Regions from separate parts of the Agrobacterium salinitolerans genome, predicted to be linked through region 1. Evidence: predicted binding sites of a transcription regulator. Region 1 holds the regulator's gene; each other region holds the start of a gene.

Region 1 (5,152 bases):
CCTTTGCCGCGACAATCGCGCTTGTTGCCGCTTATGCCGCCTGGAGCCGCTGGCGCGGCGACCGGGAGCGTCTGTTCACAGGCCGCAAACCGGCGTGGATGACGGTGGCGGGAACGGCAGGCGCCGTCATCGGCGGTGTTGTCACCACATCGCTGATCGGCGGGCTTTCGACGGCGATCTATTCCGCCGAGCATTTCCAGCGTGTCACCACCTATGGACTTTTCGCCAATCTGGCAGCCATGCCGCTGATGTCGCTGGTCGTCATGCCCTTCGGCCTCATCGCCATGCTGTTGATGCCCTTCGGGCTCGATGCGCCGTTCCTGAAGGTCATGGGTTACGGCATGGCGCTCGTTATCGAGGTTGCGGACGAGGTGGCGTCCTGGGGTGGCAGCGCGGCGACCGGGAGACCGCATGGCGCTTTCATCGGCATTGCCTCTGTGGGTTTTCTGCTGCTGACATTGCTGCGCACCCGTTTGGCGCTACTCGGTTTGCCACCTCTGATATTGGCCTTCGGCCTCTCTGGAGCCGTCGCCCAACGCGGTCTGCCTGATCTGCTTGTCCATGAGGAAGGCAAGCTGGTGGCGCTTCTGGACGAGGGCAGGGTCTACACCACAAAAACGCGGCCGCAGGGCTTCATCTATGAGCAATGGCAGAGGGCGCTGCTGTTGCCTGACAAACCGCTCCCACCGGTCCTTCTCAAGATGGGGGCTCCGACAACAACCGTTGCTCTCACCACCAAATCCAAGCTGGCGCCGGAGGACATGAAGGCCGTGGCGCGGGAGATGATAACGACGCTGAGAGATGCCGCACCCGGTGTCTTCACCTGCAGAACAGGCATCTGGTGTGCGGCGCGCGCGGGAAGCGGCGAATTTATCATAGTTCTGGAAGACGGCCGGTTTGCAGGAAAAGCCTGTGATATCGCCGATATCGTCATCGTCTCCCGCAGAACCTCGTTTGCGCAATGCCGCTCGGGCGCCCTGCTGCTCAATCGCGACACATTAAGACGCATCGGCTCGGTAGAGATAAATTTCGCCGGCAGCGAACAGGCGGGGGTGGTGGGGCGGATGCGCGCGGCAACCGCCAGCACCGACAGGCCGTGGAGCGAACATCGCTATTACGACTGGAAGAGTGGCCGCTTTGACCGTGATGTGCCAGAAGCCGTCACTCAGGTGCTGACGGCATCGCAGTGAGTGCCGTCAGCATGTTTTGTCAGGCCTTGGCGCGCAGATCCGCGGTCAATTCGCCAATGCTGCCGATCTCTTCTTCATGCGGCAGATCGCGCCAGATTTCCTTCAGTCCGGCCTCATACCATTCGCGCATGGCGGGCAGGGCAAGCAGCCTGTCACAATAGGCCTTCGCCGCTGGCGAAAGATCGGCGCCATAGGTCTGGAAACGGAACGCCACCGGGCAGAAGAAGGCATCGACCGCCGTGAATTTTTGACCGGCGAGAAACGGTCCGCCGAATTTTGCGAGGCCTTCGCTCCACAGCGCATCAATGCGTTTTATGTCGGCCGCAAGCCCGGCATCGCCGCCCTTCGGTTTTACGCGGATACCGACCGACATGGGATAGAGATTGCGCAGCGAAGAGAAGCCCGCATGCATTTCACTTGCCGCCGAGCGTGACCAGGCCCGTGCCTGCTTGTCACTTGCCCAGACACCCTGATGTCTCTCGGCCAGATATTCGGCAATCGACAGCGATTCCCAAACCGTCACGCCCTCATCAACAAGGCACGGCACCTTGCCCGTCGGCGAAAAGCTGGAGAAGGCAACACCTTCGCCAAAGGGAACGAGTTTTTCATCAAAGGCGATGCCGAGCGTGCGCATCAAAACCCAGGGCCGCAGCGACCATGAGGAATAGTTCTTGTTGGCAATATAAAGATCGTACATGGCGTTTTTCCCCCGATAGGATGCGCATTTCTATATCTGCGAATGGTCTTGGAATATCGCAAAGAATCCATGGCTCCCATAACGCCAATTGATGGATGGGCCATCGTGCACAACCGCATTTTCGCAACGACGAGCGCGTTTGCCACTTAAAAAAGAAAAGGCGCATCAATTCAACGAAATGACGCGCCCTTCATCTTGCAGGCCAGATATGCCGCCGTTTAACTGTTTCGGCTTATCCAAACCGGCGGCGGCATCAATGATATCTGCGGATCAACCCAACCAGCTTGCCCTGTATCTTCACCCGATCAGGCCCGAAAATTCGGGTCTCATAGGCCGGGTTTGCAGCTTCCAGCGCGATGGAGGCTCCCTTGCGGCGGAAACGCTTCAGGGTCGCTTCTTCATCATCCACCAGCGCGACGATGATATCACCCGGATTGGCCGTATTGCCGTTGCGGATGATGACGGTATCGCCATCAAAAATGCCGGCCTCGATCATCGAATCACCCTTGACCTCCAGAGCGTAATGTTCGCCCGAACCCAGCATATCCACTGGCACAGCCACATCATGGGTGTTGTTCTGGATGGCGGAAATCGGCACACCGGCGGCGATGCGGCCCATGACCGGCACGGTGACGGCACCGCCGAGATCATTGGCAGGCGCCTTGGGGGTCGCGGCCGGCTCCGGCGCCTTCGGCTTGCCCAGGCTGCCTTCGATGACGCTCGGTGAGAAACCACGCTGCGGCCTTGCGCCCGGCGTATAGGCCTCAGGTAATTTTATCACTTCCAGCGCTCGCGCCCTGTTGGGTAGCCGGCGAATAAACCCGCGCTCTTCGAGTGCGGTAATCAGCCGGTGAATGCCGGATTTGGAAGCAAGATCGAGTGCGTCCTTCATTTCATCGAAGGAGGGCGGCACGCCGGACTCTTTCATTCTTTCATGAATGAAGAGAAGCAATTCCTGCTGTTTGCGCGTGAGCATGAGGAAAACACCCTTGAGAATCGTCGTTGAAGTCGCGAAACAAATACAGAACGAACACTATATGTTCCATATGTGTTCCGCAATCCCCTAAAATTTCGTGAAGGGTGCATCTCAGATCGTGATTTGATATTCGAAAGCGTGAACTGCCGAGAGCCGGTAGGGTTGGTGACTATTTTGATAATCGGAGGAACTGCTGTCTGAAGTGGGCAATTGAAGGCAGCTCTGTGTTTCAGGCATCCGGTACGACGATCCGTCCGTCTAAGACGGCAAATCGCTCATATCCGTTACGAGGATTTTCTTAGAGGGCGTGTTCGCCCGGTCCGAGATAGCTCGCCATCAGTGCCGGATCGACGGCGAGTTCGGCGGCCGGGCCTGAGCGGCGGACCTCGCCGAGTTCGACGAGGTAGGCCTCGTCGGCGATTTCAAGCGCGGCGCGGGCGTTCTGTTCGACGAGCAGGATGGAGACACCGGTACGACGCAGTTCGGCAACGATGCGCAGGATTTCGGCGACGATCAACGGCGCAAGCCCGAGACTAGGCTCATCCAGCAGCAAAAGCCTCGGCCGGCTCATTAGTGCCCGGGCGAGCGCCAGCATCTGCCTTTCGCCGCCGGAAAGCGTTCCGGCAAGCTGCTTGCTGCGCTCGCGAAGGCGTGGAAAGAGTGCGTGTATTTCCTCACGGGTTTCGTTGCGCTCCTGGCGTGAGCGCAGGAATCCGCCGAGCTCGATATTATCCTCGACGGTCATCGACCCGAACAATTCGCGCCTTTCCGGCACAAGGCAAAGGCCAGCGGCAACCCGGGCCTCGATGGTATCGGGCACTGGCGCGCCGTCGTAAAGAATGGTCCCGCGCGAAGGCACGACGCCCATGATGGCGTTGAGCAGCGTGGTCTTGCCCGCCCCGTTTGCGCCGATGACCGTGACGATGCTGCCGGACGTCATGGAAAGCGAGATGCCATGCACCACCTCCGCCCGGCCATAGGCAACGTGGATGTCTTTGATGTCGAGTAGATGTCCGCTCACGCTGCACCCCCAAGATAAGCCGCGATCACGGCTGGATGTTGCCTGATTTCAGCCGGCTTGCCTTCGGCGATCAGGGTGCCAAAATCGAGGACGACGATGTGATCGACCAGCCCCATGACGAAACCCATGTCATGCTCGACGAGCAGCACGCTCACGCCCTCGGCCCGCAGTTTTTTCAGCAGTGTGGCGAGCTCCTGCTTTTCGCCGTGGCGCAGACCGGCCGCCGGTTCGTCGAGCAGCAGAAGCGTCGGGTTGAGGCAGAGCGCGCGGGCAATTTCCAGAATTCGGATCTGCCCGAGAGCGAGGTCGCCGGCGGGACGGTCGCGATGAGCACCGAGACCGACGCGATCGAGCTGATGGGCGGCTTCGGCAAGCAGCGCCCGCTCCTGTTTTCGCTCCAGCCGTAAGAAGCTCCGGAAAACGCCGGCATTGCCACGCAGATGCGCGCCGAGAGCGACATTTTCGAGCACCGACATGGTTGGAAGGACCTTGGCATGCTGAAAGGTTCTGGCGATGCCGCGTTTGGCGATCAGCCGGGGATTGAGGCCTGAGAGCTTCTGTCCCTGATAGGTGACGTTGCCGCCGGAAAGGCCGAGGATGCCGGTGATGAGATTGAAAGTCGTGCTCTTGCCGGCGCCGTTCGGGCCGATCAGGCCGACGATCTGCCCGGCCTTGATATCGAAGCTGACATCGTTGACCGCCGTCAGTCCGCCAAATGTCTTCCGCACCCGATCGACCCCGACCAGCGGACTGCCGGGCGCAGGCATGTCCCGCGTTTCAAGACTGGCGCCGTCGCGGCGGATGGCGCGCGGCGGCCGGGCAGGCAGGTATTTTTCCAGAAGTGGCCAAAGACCGTCTCGGGAGAGCTGCAGGATCAGGACGAGCAGCACGCCGAACACGATCATTTCTACATTCACCGAGGTGCCGACAAGGCCGGGCAGGACCCGTTGCAGCACCTCTTTCAACACCAGCACCACGGCTGCGCCGAAGATGGCGCCCACAACCCGGCCCGAACCACCGACGACGGCCATCAGCATATAGGTGATGCCCATGTCGAGCCCGAAAGGCGTCGGGTTTATCGACCGCTGCATATGGGCGTAAAGCCAGCCGGACAGCGCTGCTACAACGGCTGCGAAGACGAAGACGGTCAGTTTGGCCCGCTCGATATTCACGCCGAACGCCTCCGCTGCCTGCGAGCCGCCACGCAGGGCGCGAATGCCGCGCCCGACACGGCTGTCGAGCAGGTTCTGCGCGCCGATCGCCACGGC
Region 2 (5,152 bases), on a different contig from region 1:
GATCATGCCCGAGGCGGCGCCAAGCATGGAGGCCTTGCCGCGGGTGAAGCTTTCAACCAGCGACCAGGAAACGATGGCGGCCGCAGTTGCGAGGAAGGTGTTCATGGTTGCGAGAACCGCACCGCCCGATGCTTCGAGGTTGGAACCGGCGTTGAAGCCGAACCAGCCGAACCACAGCATGGCTGCACCGACGAGAGTGAGCGTCATGGAGTGAGGGGCCATCATGTCCTTGCCGAAGCCGGTGCGCTTGCCGACCATGATCGCGCCGATCAGGCCTGCGATACCGGCATTGATATGAACGACGGTGCCGCCGGCGAAGTCGAGAGCACCCATGCCGAAGATCAGGCCGTTTGCATCCCAGACCATGTGAGCGATCGGGAAATAAACGAAGGTGGCCCACAGGATGGTGAACAGAATGACGGCGGAGAACTTCACGCGCTCTGCAAAGGCGCCGACGATCAGCGCTGGCGTGATGGCCGCAAAGGTCATCTGGAAGGCGATGAAGGTGTATTCGTAGATCACCACGCCTTCGGAAAAGGTCGCAGACGTGCTGTCAAGCGAAACGCCTGACAGGAACAGCTTGCCGAAGCCGCCGAAATAGGGGCCGGTGCCGCCGCCAAAGGCGAAGGAGTAACCGTAGATGACCCAGACGAGCATCATGACTGCGCCGACAACCGTGCACTGCATGAGAACGGAGAGCATGTTCTTGGTGCGGACGAGACCGCCGTAAAACAGGGCCAGACCCGGAATGATCATGAAAAGCACGAGGATCGTCGCGACATACATGAATGCGGTGTCGGCTTTTTCCGGAACGGGCGCTGCGGCTGCTGCCGGCGCGGCGTCCTGGGCGAAGGCGATGGCCGGAGCCATCAGGGCCGCCGCTGCGGCGCCCAGCTTGCCGAGCGTTGAAAACTTGTTGAGTTGCATAGCTAGAAAACTCCCCTGTCAGCCGTGCTTCAAAGCGCTTCTGTGTTGGTTTCGCCGGTACGGATGCGCACGGCCTGTTCGATAGAGTAAACGAAGATCTTGCCGTCACCGATCTGCCCGGTCTTTGCCGCAGATGCGATCGCCTCAACGGCCTTGTCGACGACGTCGGATGGAACTGCGATCTCGATCTTCAGCTTGGGAAGGAAGCTCACCGCATATTCCGTGCCGCGATAAATCTCGGTATGCCCCTTCTGGCGTCCGTAACCCTTTACCTCGGTCACGGTCAGGCCCTGGATGCCGACGCCGGTGAGCGCTTCGCGCACTTCATCCAGCTTGAACGGCTTGATAATGGCCATCACAATTTTCATCTGGTTTCCCATCCTTTGTTTTGTCCTCGGCACGGAGCCGACTCTCCTGCCGCTGGCAGATCAGTAACAGCGACTGCGGACATACATTCAAAGGGCGTGCCAGTTTTGAGTGTGTATCTAACCTATTGAAATATAAAACTTATATGAAAGACGTCTGAAAAAGGAGCATTTGTCGCCAAAATTTGCGTCTATTAAATGTGCGATTTTAGAAAAAAGCACATTATTTAATCATTTGCCCTTTTGCGGATCAAACCCTCCTGCGCCACAGAGGCGACCAGTTCACCCTGTCTGGTGAAAATATTGCCACGGGTCAAACCGCGTGCGCCGGAAGCGCTGGGGCTATCCTGTGTGTAAAGCAGCCAGTCGTCTAGACGGCAGGGGCGATGGAACCACATGGCGTGATCGAGGCTAGCCACCTGAATGGAGGGATCGAAGATCGTTGTTCCATGGGCGTAGAGCGAGGTGTCGAGTAGGGTCATATCTGAGAGATAAGCGAGAATGGCCGACTGCAGACGCGGATCATCGGGCACATCACCGACGGCGCGAACCCAGATATCCTGCTGCGGTTCCAGCTTTTCTTTCGAGATATAGTGGGTCAGCGAAACCGGCCGTATCTCTATCGGCCGCTTGTTGCTCCAGTATTTGCGGATAGAAGCGGGTGCCTTGGCAAGAAAGGCCGCCTGCATCTGCTCTTCGCTCATCAGTTTTTCGGGCGGCGTCACGTCAGGCATTTTGATCTGATGGTCGAAACCATCCTCGAAAATCTGAAACGAGGCCGACATGGAAAAAATGGCTTTGCCATGCTGAATGGCGACCACGCGGCGTGTGCAGAAGCTCGCGCCGTCGCGGATGCGTTCCACTTCGTAGACGATAGGCACCAGCGGATCGCCGGGACGCATGAAATAGGCATGCAGCGAATGCACGAAACGGTCGTCATCCACGGTCCTTTGCGCGGCAATCAATGCCTGCGCGATGACCTGGCCGCCGAAAACCCGCTGCCAGCCGATCTGCGGGCTTTCGCCCCGGAACAGGTTCTCTTCCAGCTTCTCAAGATCGAGTGTGGCGATGAGATTGGCCATCGGATCTGACGTTTGCGAGGGATGCGACATTTTTTCGGCCTGCTCCGGCTGTAGGAATACGTCACATGGTCTATAGTGCCCGGATGATGCGTGCACAAGATTTGAGGAGAAGCGCGATGCTGGACGTAGTGGTGGCAGGCGGCGGATATGTCGGTCTTTCCGTTGCTGTCGCAATCAAGCAGGCGGCCCGGCATCTCGATGTGCAGGTGGTTGAGGCCGCTCCCGAGGATGTCTGGGCAAAGGACGTTCGTGCATCCGCCATCATAGCAGCGGCCACCCGGATGCTCGATGTTTTCGGCATATGGAACGAGATCGAGCCGGAAGCCCAGCCAATACACAAGATGATCGTCACCGATTCGAAGACCGCCGATCCGGTGCGTCCCGTGTTCCTGACTTTCGACGGCGCCGTGGAAGAAGGCAGGCCGTTTGCCCATATGGTTCCGAACGTTGCTCTTGTGGGCGCATTGCGAGGCCTTTGCGAGCGTCTTGACATAAAAATCCGTCACAGTGTCAGTGTTTCCGATTTTACCGCGGGTCCGCAATCGACGGCCATTCGCCTCTCCGACGGATCGACGCTCGAAGCGCGATTGCTGATTGCCTGTGACGGCGTTCGCTCCGCGCTCAGGGACATGGCCGGAATCAAGACCGTGCACTGGGCTTACGATCAGTCCGGTATCGTGACGACCGTTGAGCATGAGCGGCCGCATGAGGGCTGCGCCGAGGAGCATTTCCTGCCATCGGGCCCCTTCGCCATCCTGCCGCTGAAGGGAAACCGCTCTTCGCTCGTCTGGACCGAACGCACGGCCGATGCCGACAGGCTGGTGGCTTCCGACGACCTGGTGTTCGAGGAAGAGCTGGAACGCCGGTTCGGTCACAAGCTCGGTCCTCTTCGTCCGGTCGGCCCCCGCCGCGCTTTCCCTTTGGGGCTGACGCTGGCGCGTTCTTTCGTTGCGCCGCGTTTCGCGCTTGCGGGCGATGCGGCGCACGGCATTCACCCGATTTCCGGGCAGGGCCTCAATCTCGGCTTCAAGGACGTGGCGGCTCTCGCCGAAACCGTGGTCGAGGCCGACCGGCTCGGCCTCGATATCGGCTCACTCAACGTTCTGGAGCGCTATCAGTCCTGGCGGCGCTTCGACACGTTGCGGATGGGCGTGACGACGGATGTGCTGAACCGGCTTTTCTCCAACGATATTGGCCCTATCCGTATCATGCGCGATTTCGGTCTCGGGGTCGTGGATCGTTTGCCGGGTCTCAAATCCTATTTCATCGGTCAGGCGGCCGGCACGACGGATGCGAATGCGCCGCGTCTGCTTGCCGGCGAGGTGCTCTGATCCAGTCCCTCATGCATGTTTCGGATCGGTTTTTCCGGGATTGCCGCTTGACAGCCGATTCCGGGATTTTCTGCCCGGTGGCTTTGCCGTAAAGCCGAATCCGGCCAAGGACTTATCCGGATTCACAATCTGGTATGGTCTGCGCCCTGACCAACCAGATATTGCGGAGAACAAAAGCTGAATCCCATCGAGTCAGCGATTCGTATTCGATTCGTTCGCAGACTGTTCCGCAGCCGAATCGATTTCATTTTTGCCGGATTCTTTTTGTTCGTTCAACTGGCTGAATCTGAAAGGAAAATTCCGTCGACTGGTCGCCCCGCGCCACTTTGCGGGTGAGGCCTATTGCCTTTGGCTGCGGGCGTTGCCATGTGTGAGGCCTGCGGCCCATCAGCAATGTCGGGCGGCAAAGCAAGCAGATGAAGTCGATTCGCGGATAGTACGTTGAATTTTCGCCCCATGATCCTGAGCGGCCGCGGTGTCACGGCCGTTCTCGGCCCCACCAATACCGGCAAGACCCATTACGCGATCGAGCGGATGGTCGCGCATGGAAGCGGTGTCATTGGCCTGCCGCTGCGTCTTCTGGCGCGGGAGGTCTATACCCGCCTAGTTGAAAAAGTGGGTGCGCCGAATGTGGCGCTGATTACCGGCGAAGAAAAAATTGCGCCTCCCAAAGCCAAATACTCCGTCTGCACGGTGGAAGCCATGCCGCGTGAGACGACGGCCGCCTTCGTTGCGATAGACGAGGTGCAGTTGGCGGGCGATCTCGAACGCGGGCATATCTTCACCGACCGGGTGCTGCATCTGCGCGGGCGGGAGGAAACGCTGCTGCTCGGCGCGGGCACGATGCGCCCTATCCTTGAAAAACTGCTGCCGGGAATAACCGTGGTCGAGCGGCCGCGCCTGTCTCAACTCTTTTATGCGGGTCAGAAGAAGATCACCCGCTTGCCGCAACGCACGGCGATCGTCGCCTTTTCCGCCGATGAGGTTTATGCCATCGCTGAACTGGTGCGCCGCCAGCGCGGCGGCGCGGCTGTGGTGCTGGGAGCGCTTTCGCCGCGCACGCGCAATGCGCAGGTAGGCCTCTACCAGTCGGGCGACGTCGAATATCTTGTCGCTACGGACGCCATCGGTATGGGACTCAACCTCGATGTCGACCATGTCGCCTTTGCGCAGGACCGCAAATTCGACGGTTATCAGTTCCGTAATCTCAATCCCGGCGAGATCGGTCAGATCGCCGGCCGCGCTGGCCGCCATCTTCGCGACGGTACGTTTGGCGTGACGGGGCGTGTCGATCCGTTCGATGACGAATTGGTCGAGCGGATCGAAACCCATCAGTTCGATGCGGTGAAGGTGCTGCAGTGGCGGACGAAAAATTTCGATTTTTCCTCCATCGCCAATCTGCGCGCGAGCCTTGACGCCGCGCCGACGATCCAGGGGCTTTCGCGCG
Region 3 (5,152 bases), on a different contig from region 1:
CTTCTTTTTCCGTCTGGCGATGGTCGAAGCCATCTGCTGGATCGTGCCGCTGCTGTTGATCGGCATGTTGCTCTATGCCTTTGGCGCCCGGGAAAAATTCGCACCGCTCGTCACCACCGTGAACTGGCTGTCGCTGCCCTTTTCTTATGCCTATGCGGTTCTCATCCTGATCGCATTCTTCCTGCCGCCGCTGCAGGGGTTGATCGCCATTCTCTGGCTGGCACTGCTTCTGTCGCTGGTCTTTGCCTTTTCGCGGATCGTGCGGTTCTTCATCCGCGACCAGTCGCTGCTCGTCTCGGCCGTCGTCATGACGCTGTTGGTGCCCGCCATGTTGCTGTCGGAAGCATTGCAGCGTTTTCTCGGCGTCTATCCGGCCTGAGAGGCAGTGAGGCTTCAGGTCAGTCCGCGTCTTCCGTCACTTCGACTTCGGGGCGGCGGCGCGGCGGAATGACATCGGGATAATCGACCTGCATGAAATAAAGACCGTCCGGCGGCGCAACGGGACCGCAGGCCTTGCGATCTCGTGCCTCCAGCGCTGCACGCACATCATCAGGCGTCATAGTGCCTTCACCTGCCATCTTCAGCGTGCCGGCGAAGGAGCGTATCTGATTATGCAGGAAGCTTTGCGCGGTCGCGCGGATTTCGATGAGGTCGCCGTTGCGGGTCACGTCCAGCCGGTCGAGCGTGCGCACGGGGCTGTTCGCCTGACAATGCACGGAGCGGAAGGTCGTGAAATCATGCCGGCCGACCAGCATCTGTGCGGCTTCATGCATGCGCTCGTGGTCCATATCCTTCGATACCCACCATGCCCGCTTGTGCTCCAGCGCCAGCCGGGATTTGCGACAGATGATGCGATAGAGATAATGGCGGCGCAGCGCTGAAAAACGGGCGTCGAAATCTTCGGTCACGGCTGCAGCATCGAGCACGGCCACGGCCTCCCCGGCCATGGCGAGATGCGCGTTCAAGGCATTGCGGAGCTTGTAGGGTTCCCAATCGCGGGAAAGATCGATATGGGCGACCTGTCCAACGGCATGCACGCCGGAATCGGTGCGGCCGGCACCGCGAATGGAGACGCTCTCTCCCGTCAACGAGCGAACCGCAGCCTCCAGCGCGCCCTGAACCGAGGGGCCGTTATCCTGTCTCTGCCAGCCGTAATAAGGCGTGCCGTCATATTCGACGGTCATGCGGAAACGTGGCATCAGCCGAGCCTCGTTGCGGTCGGAACCGGTGTGCCACGCACGAAATCGGCCGCCGACATCGGCTTGCCACCCGCCTTCTGCAAACGGGTGAGCCGCACGGCGCCGCTACCGCAGGCAATGGTCAGAGCATCGTCGAGCGCTGCGCCCGCTTCTCCCATTCCGCTTGCCAGTTCGGAGGCCAGAACCTTCATGCGTTCGGGTTTGCCGCCGATATTCATCTCCAGCCATGCGCCGGGAAACGGCGAAAGCCCGCGAATGTGGTTATGGACATCCTGTGCGGGCCTTGAAAAATCGATACGGGTCTCGCCCTTGTCGATCTTCGCGGCGTAGAGCACGCCCTCTTCCGCCTGCGTGACGAGGGGCAGGTCGCCTGCCTCCAGCTTGTCCATCGCCTGCCGCATCAACCGCGCACCCGCCAGCATCAGGCTGTCATGCAGTTCGCCCGCCGTCATATTCTCGTCGATCGCGACCTTTGCGGTGAGCGCGACGGGGCCGGTATCGAGCCCCTTTTCCATTTTCATCACCATCATACCGGTTTCGGCATCGCCGGCCATGATCGCTCTCTGGATGGGGGCAGCCCCGCGCCAGCGCGGCAGCAGGGAGGCGTGACCATTATAACAGCCGAGACGCGTGCCGGAGAGGATCGCTTCGGGCAAAAGCAGACCGTAAGCGACGACGACGGCTACATCGGCGTTGAAATCCCGGAACTGCTGGCGGTCTTCCTCGGCCTTGAAATTTACGGGCGTCAGCACGGGCAGCCCCAGCAATTCGGCTGCCTGATGGACCGGCGACTTCTGCAAATCGAGACCACGGCGGCCGCCGGGACGCGGCGGCTGGGTGTAGACGGCAACGATCTCGTGGCCCGCATCCACCAGTGCACGCAATGTGGGAACGGAAAAATCCGGCGTGCCCATAAAAATGATGCGAAGAGACATCGTCGCCCCCTTCCCTGTCGTCCACTCCAGCCCAAAGAGGCCGGATCAGATCTTTGCGCGGGCCGCTTTCGTGAATTTCTTGATGACCATGTCGCGTTTGAGCCGCGAAATATGGTCGATGAAGAGAACGCCGTTCAGGTGGTCGATCTCATGCTGCAGGCAGGTCGCGAGCAGACCATCCGCCTCGACCGTCTGCTGCTTGCCGTCACGGCCGACATATTGCACGGTGAGCGACGCTGGGCGCTCCACCTCGGCATAATAATCGGGGATGGAGAGGCAGCCTTCCTCATAGGTCGAGACATCGTCCGACACTTTGAGGATTTCCGGATTGATGAAAACGACCGGAGCCTTTTCTTCACCTTCGCGTGCCACGTCGATCACCAGCATGCGGCGTGGCACGCCGATCTGAATGGCGGCGAGGCCGATACCCGGCGCATCATACATGGTTTCGAGCATATCGTCGGCAAGGCGCAGCACCTCAGCATCCACCTGTTCGATGGGCTTGGATTGCTGACGCAACACGGGATCGGGCAAAATTATAAGCGGTTTGATGGTCATGGCTTCCCATAACGTATCTCTTGCGCGGAGGAAATAAAAAACACGAGGTTCAAACCGCCTCCGGCATGTGCCCCGCCTGACTCATTTCTGCCGCAGGAATGTTCTTGTTTTGATCTTACGAATCATTGGAAATCTGTTAGATTTGGCCATGAGCATAGACTTTTCAGTTCTCCTTCAACCCGCGCTGCGGGCCGGCTCCGTCGATATCAGCTTCGGCGCGCTTCTCGCTGCCGCGGTTTTCGGCCTCGCCGTGGCGTGGCTTGTGACGGCAAACCGGTCGAAAAAGGCTGGAGCCGATGGTGAAATCTCCGATCTCCTGAAAACACAGTCCGAATTGCACGGGCGGATCGCGGCCATGGCGGAAACGCTTGGCACGCGCCAGACCGAGATGAGCCAGACGCTGAACCAGCGCCTCGACGGCATGTCGCAGCGCCTTGGTGAAACGCTCACCGAGCAGACCCGCTCGACCCATGAAAATCTGAGCCGCCTTCAGGAGCGCCTGGCTGTCATCGATGCCGCGCAGGGCAATATTCAGGATCTGGCAAAAGACGTTGTCGGGCTTCAAGCCATTCTTTCCAACAAGCAGACACGCGGGGCCTTCGGGCAGGCGCGCATGGAAACGCTGATCGCCGATGCGCTTCCCGCCGGGGCGTTCCAGCTCCAGCCGACGCTTTCCAACGGTTATCGGCCCGACTGCATCATCAAGATGCCGAACAATGCGCCAGCACTGGTCATCGACGCCAAGTTTCCGCTGGAGGCATGGAATGCAATCAAGGCGGATGAGACACCCGAAACCAAACGCGCCGCCGTTCAACAGTTCCGCCGCGATATGGAAGTGCATATTCGTGATGTGGCCGAGAAATACCTCATCCGCGGCGAGACACAGGATACGGCCTTCATCTTCGTGCCCTCCGAATCGATCTTCGCCGATATTCACCAGCATTTCGAATATCTGGTGCAGCGCGCCCATCGCGCCCGGGTCGTCATCGTTTCGCCGTCGCTGCTGATGCTGTCGGTGCAGGTCATCCAGTCCGTGCTCAAGGATCAGCGCATGCGTGAGCAGGCGCATCTCATTCAGGGTGAAGTCGCCCTTCTGATGGACGATGTGCGGCGGCTGGACGACAGGACGCGCAAGCTGCAGGCCCATTTCGGGCTGGCCCAGAAAGACGTCGACATGATGCTGATCTCCTCCGACAAGGTGCTGGCGCGGGGCCAGAAGATCGAAGGCCTCGATTTTTCGCCGACGGAAAAAGAGGCTTCGCATGGAGAAATCGAGCAGGCCCGGCGCTTTGCGGAAAACCGGGCCGGTGCGGCGAAATTGCGGGTAGTTGACGACGAGTGATCGTCTCGGGCAAAGTCGCCGCCTTGCTCAAATTTCATACGGACCCAGCGCCCCATGATTACTGTTTTCGGTTCCATCAACATGGACCTCGTCGCCACCGCCAAACGCCTGCCCAAGCCCGGTGAAACCGTGACGGGCGAGGCCTTTTCCACTGCCGCCGGTGGCAAGGGCGCCAATCAGGCGCTGGCCGCGCGACGTGCGGGCGCCACGGTGAAGATGGCGGGGGCTGCGGGCGATGACACCTTTGCCGCACCGGCGCTGACCTTGCTGCGCGACGCCGGCACTGATCTCTCACTGGTGAAGACCACGCCCGGCCCTACGGGGACGGCAGTGATCCTTATCGGCGAAGGCGGGGAAAACATGATCTCGGTCATTCCCGCCGCCAATGGTGAAGTCTCCGCATCCGACGCCGCGAAAGCCCTGGCTGAAATGTCGGCGGGTGATATCTTGATGTTGCAGTTTGAGATACCCGCGTCCGCTATCGAAGCGGCGCTGACGGCTGCGAAGGCAAAGCGCGTCACCACCGTCATCAATACTGCGCCACTGACCGCGGATGGACCGCGCCTTGCGGGCCTTGCCGATATTGTCATCGCCAACGAAACCGAGTTCGAATTGCTGGTCGGAAAGAACGGCCTTTCCGCTTCTGAGCGGGAAAATGAACTGAAAACCCTGCACGACAGGACCGGCCAGACATTGATCGTAACGCTTGGCGCAGACGGCGTGATCGCCATGCGCAACGGCAAGGTTTTCCGGGCTTCCGGCCTCAAGATCGAGCCGGTCGATACGGTCGGTGCGGGCGATACTTTCTGCGGTTATCTTGCCGCCAGCCTCGATCAGGGGATGGATTTCGAAAAGGCGCTGAAGCGCGCCGCTGTCGCAGGCTCGCTCGCCTGCACGCGCGCCGGCGCGCAGCCTTCCATTCCGCTTGCAGCGGAAGTGGATGCGGCTCTCTGAGGGATATTTTCGTTAGCGCATTTTCCGGACGTAAAACCGCTGCGCAATTTTACTGGAAATGCTTTAGCGACGGATGAAAGTGAGATAGGCCGAGCTGCGGCCTTCTCTTTTCGCCTTGTTCTCGTAGCGCGTGCCCGGCCAGTTGGCATAGGGCGTGCGCCAGT

Evidence for each region. Region 1 encodes LexA, which represses DNA repair genes until DNA is damaged. Its sites were predicted from a motif close to TGTTCNNNNTGTGTTCNG; they were not measured.
Region 2: O9X91_RS07885 (helicase-related protein) is a predicted target of LexA. The motif match lies at 3,918-3,935, and genes of this name have one in related genera.
Region 3: O9X91_RS02140 (DNA recombination protein RmuC) is a predicted target of LexA. The motif match lies at 2,792-2,809, and genes of this name have one in related genera.

The regions. Positions count from the first base shown of each region.
Region 1 is NZ_JAPZLN010000003.1:295,918-301,069, reverse strand. It holds gene O9X91_RS13450 (ComEC/Rec2 family competence protein) at 1-1,190, shown strand, start outside; gene O9X91_RS13445 (glutathione S-transferase family protein) at 1,210-1,887, opposite strand; gene lexA (transcriptional repressor LexA) at 2,141-2,863, opposite strand; gene O9X91_RS13435 (ABC transporter ATP-binding protein) at 3,162-3,884, opposite strand; gene O9X91_RS13430 (branched-chain amino acid ABC transporter ATP-binding protein/permease) at 3,881-5,152, opposite strand, start outside.
Region 2 is NZ_JAPZLN010000001.1:1,655,886-1,661,037, reverse strand. It holds gene O9X91_RS07905 (ammonium transporter) at 1-927, opposite strand, end outside; gene O9X91_RS07900 (P-II family nitrogen regulator) at 957-1,307, opposite strand; gene tesB (acyl-CoA thioesterase II) at 1,520-2,404, opposite strand; gene O9X91_RS07890 (ubiquinone biosynthesis hydroxylase) at 2,431-3,705, shown strand; gene O9X91_RS07885 (helicase-related protein) at 4,162-5,152, shown strand, end outside.
Region 3 is NZ_JAPZLN010000001.1:453,246-458,397, forward strand. It holds gene O9X91_RS02120 (hypothetical protein) at 1-379, shown strand, start outside; gene truA (tRNA pseudouridine(38-40) synthase TruA) at 399-1,199, opposite strand; gene fmt (methionyl-tRNA formyltransferase) at 1,199-2,134, opposite strand; gene def (peptide deformylase) at 2,180-2,692, opposite strand; gene O9X91_RS02140 (DNA recombination protein RmuC) at 2,841-4,034, shown strand; gene O9X91_RS02145 (ribokinase) at 4,089-4,988, shown strand; gene trmB (tRNA (guanosine(46)-N7)-methyltransferase TrmB) at 5,052-5,152, opposite strand, start outside.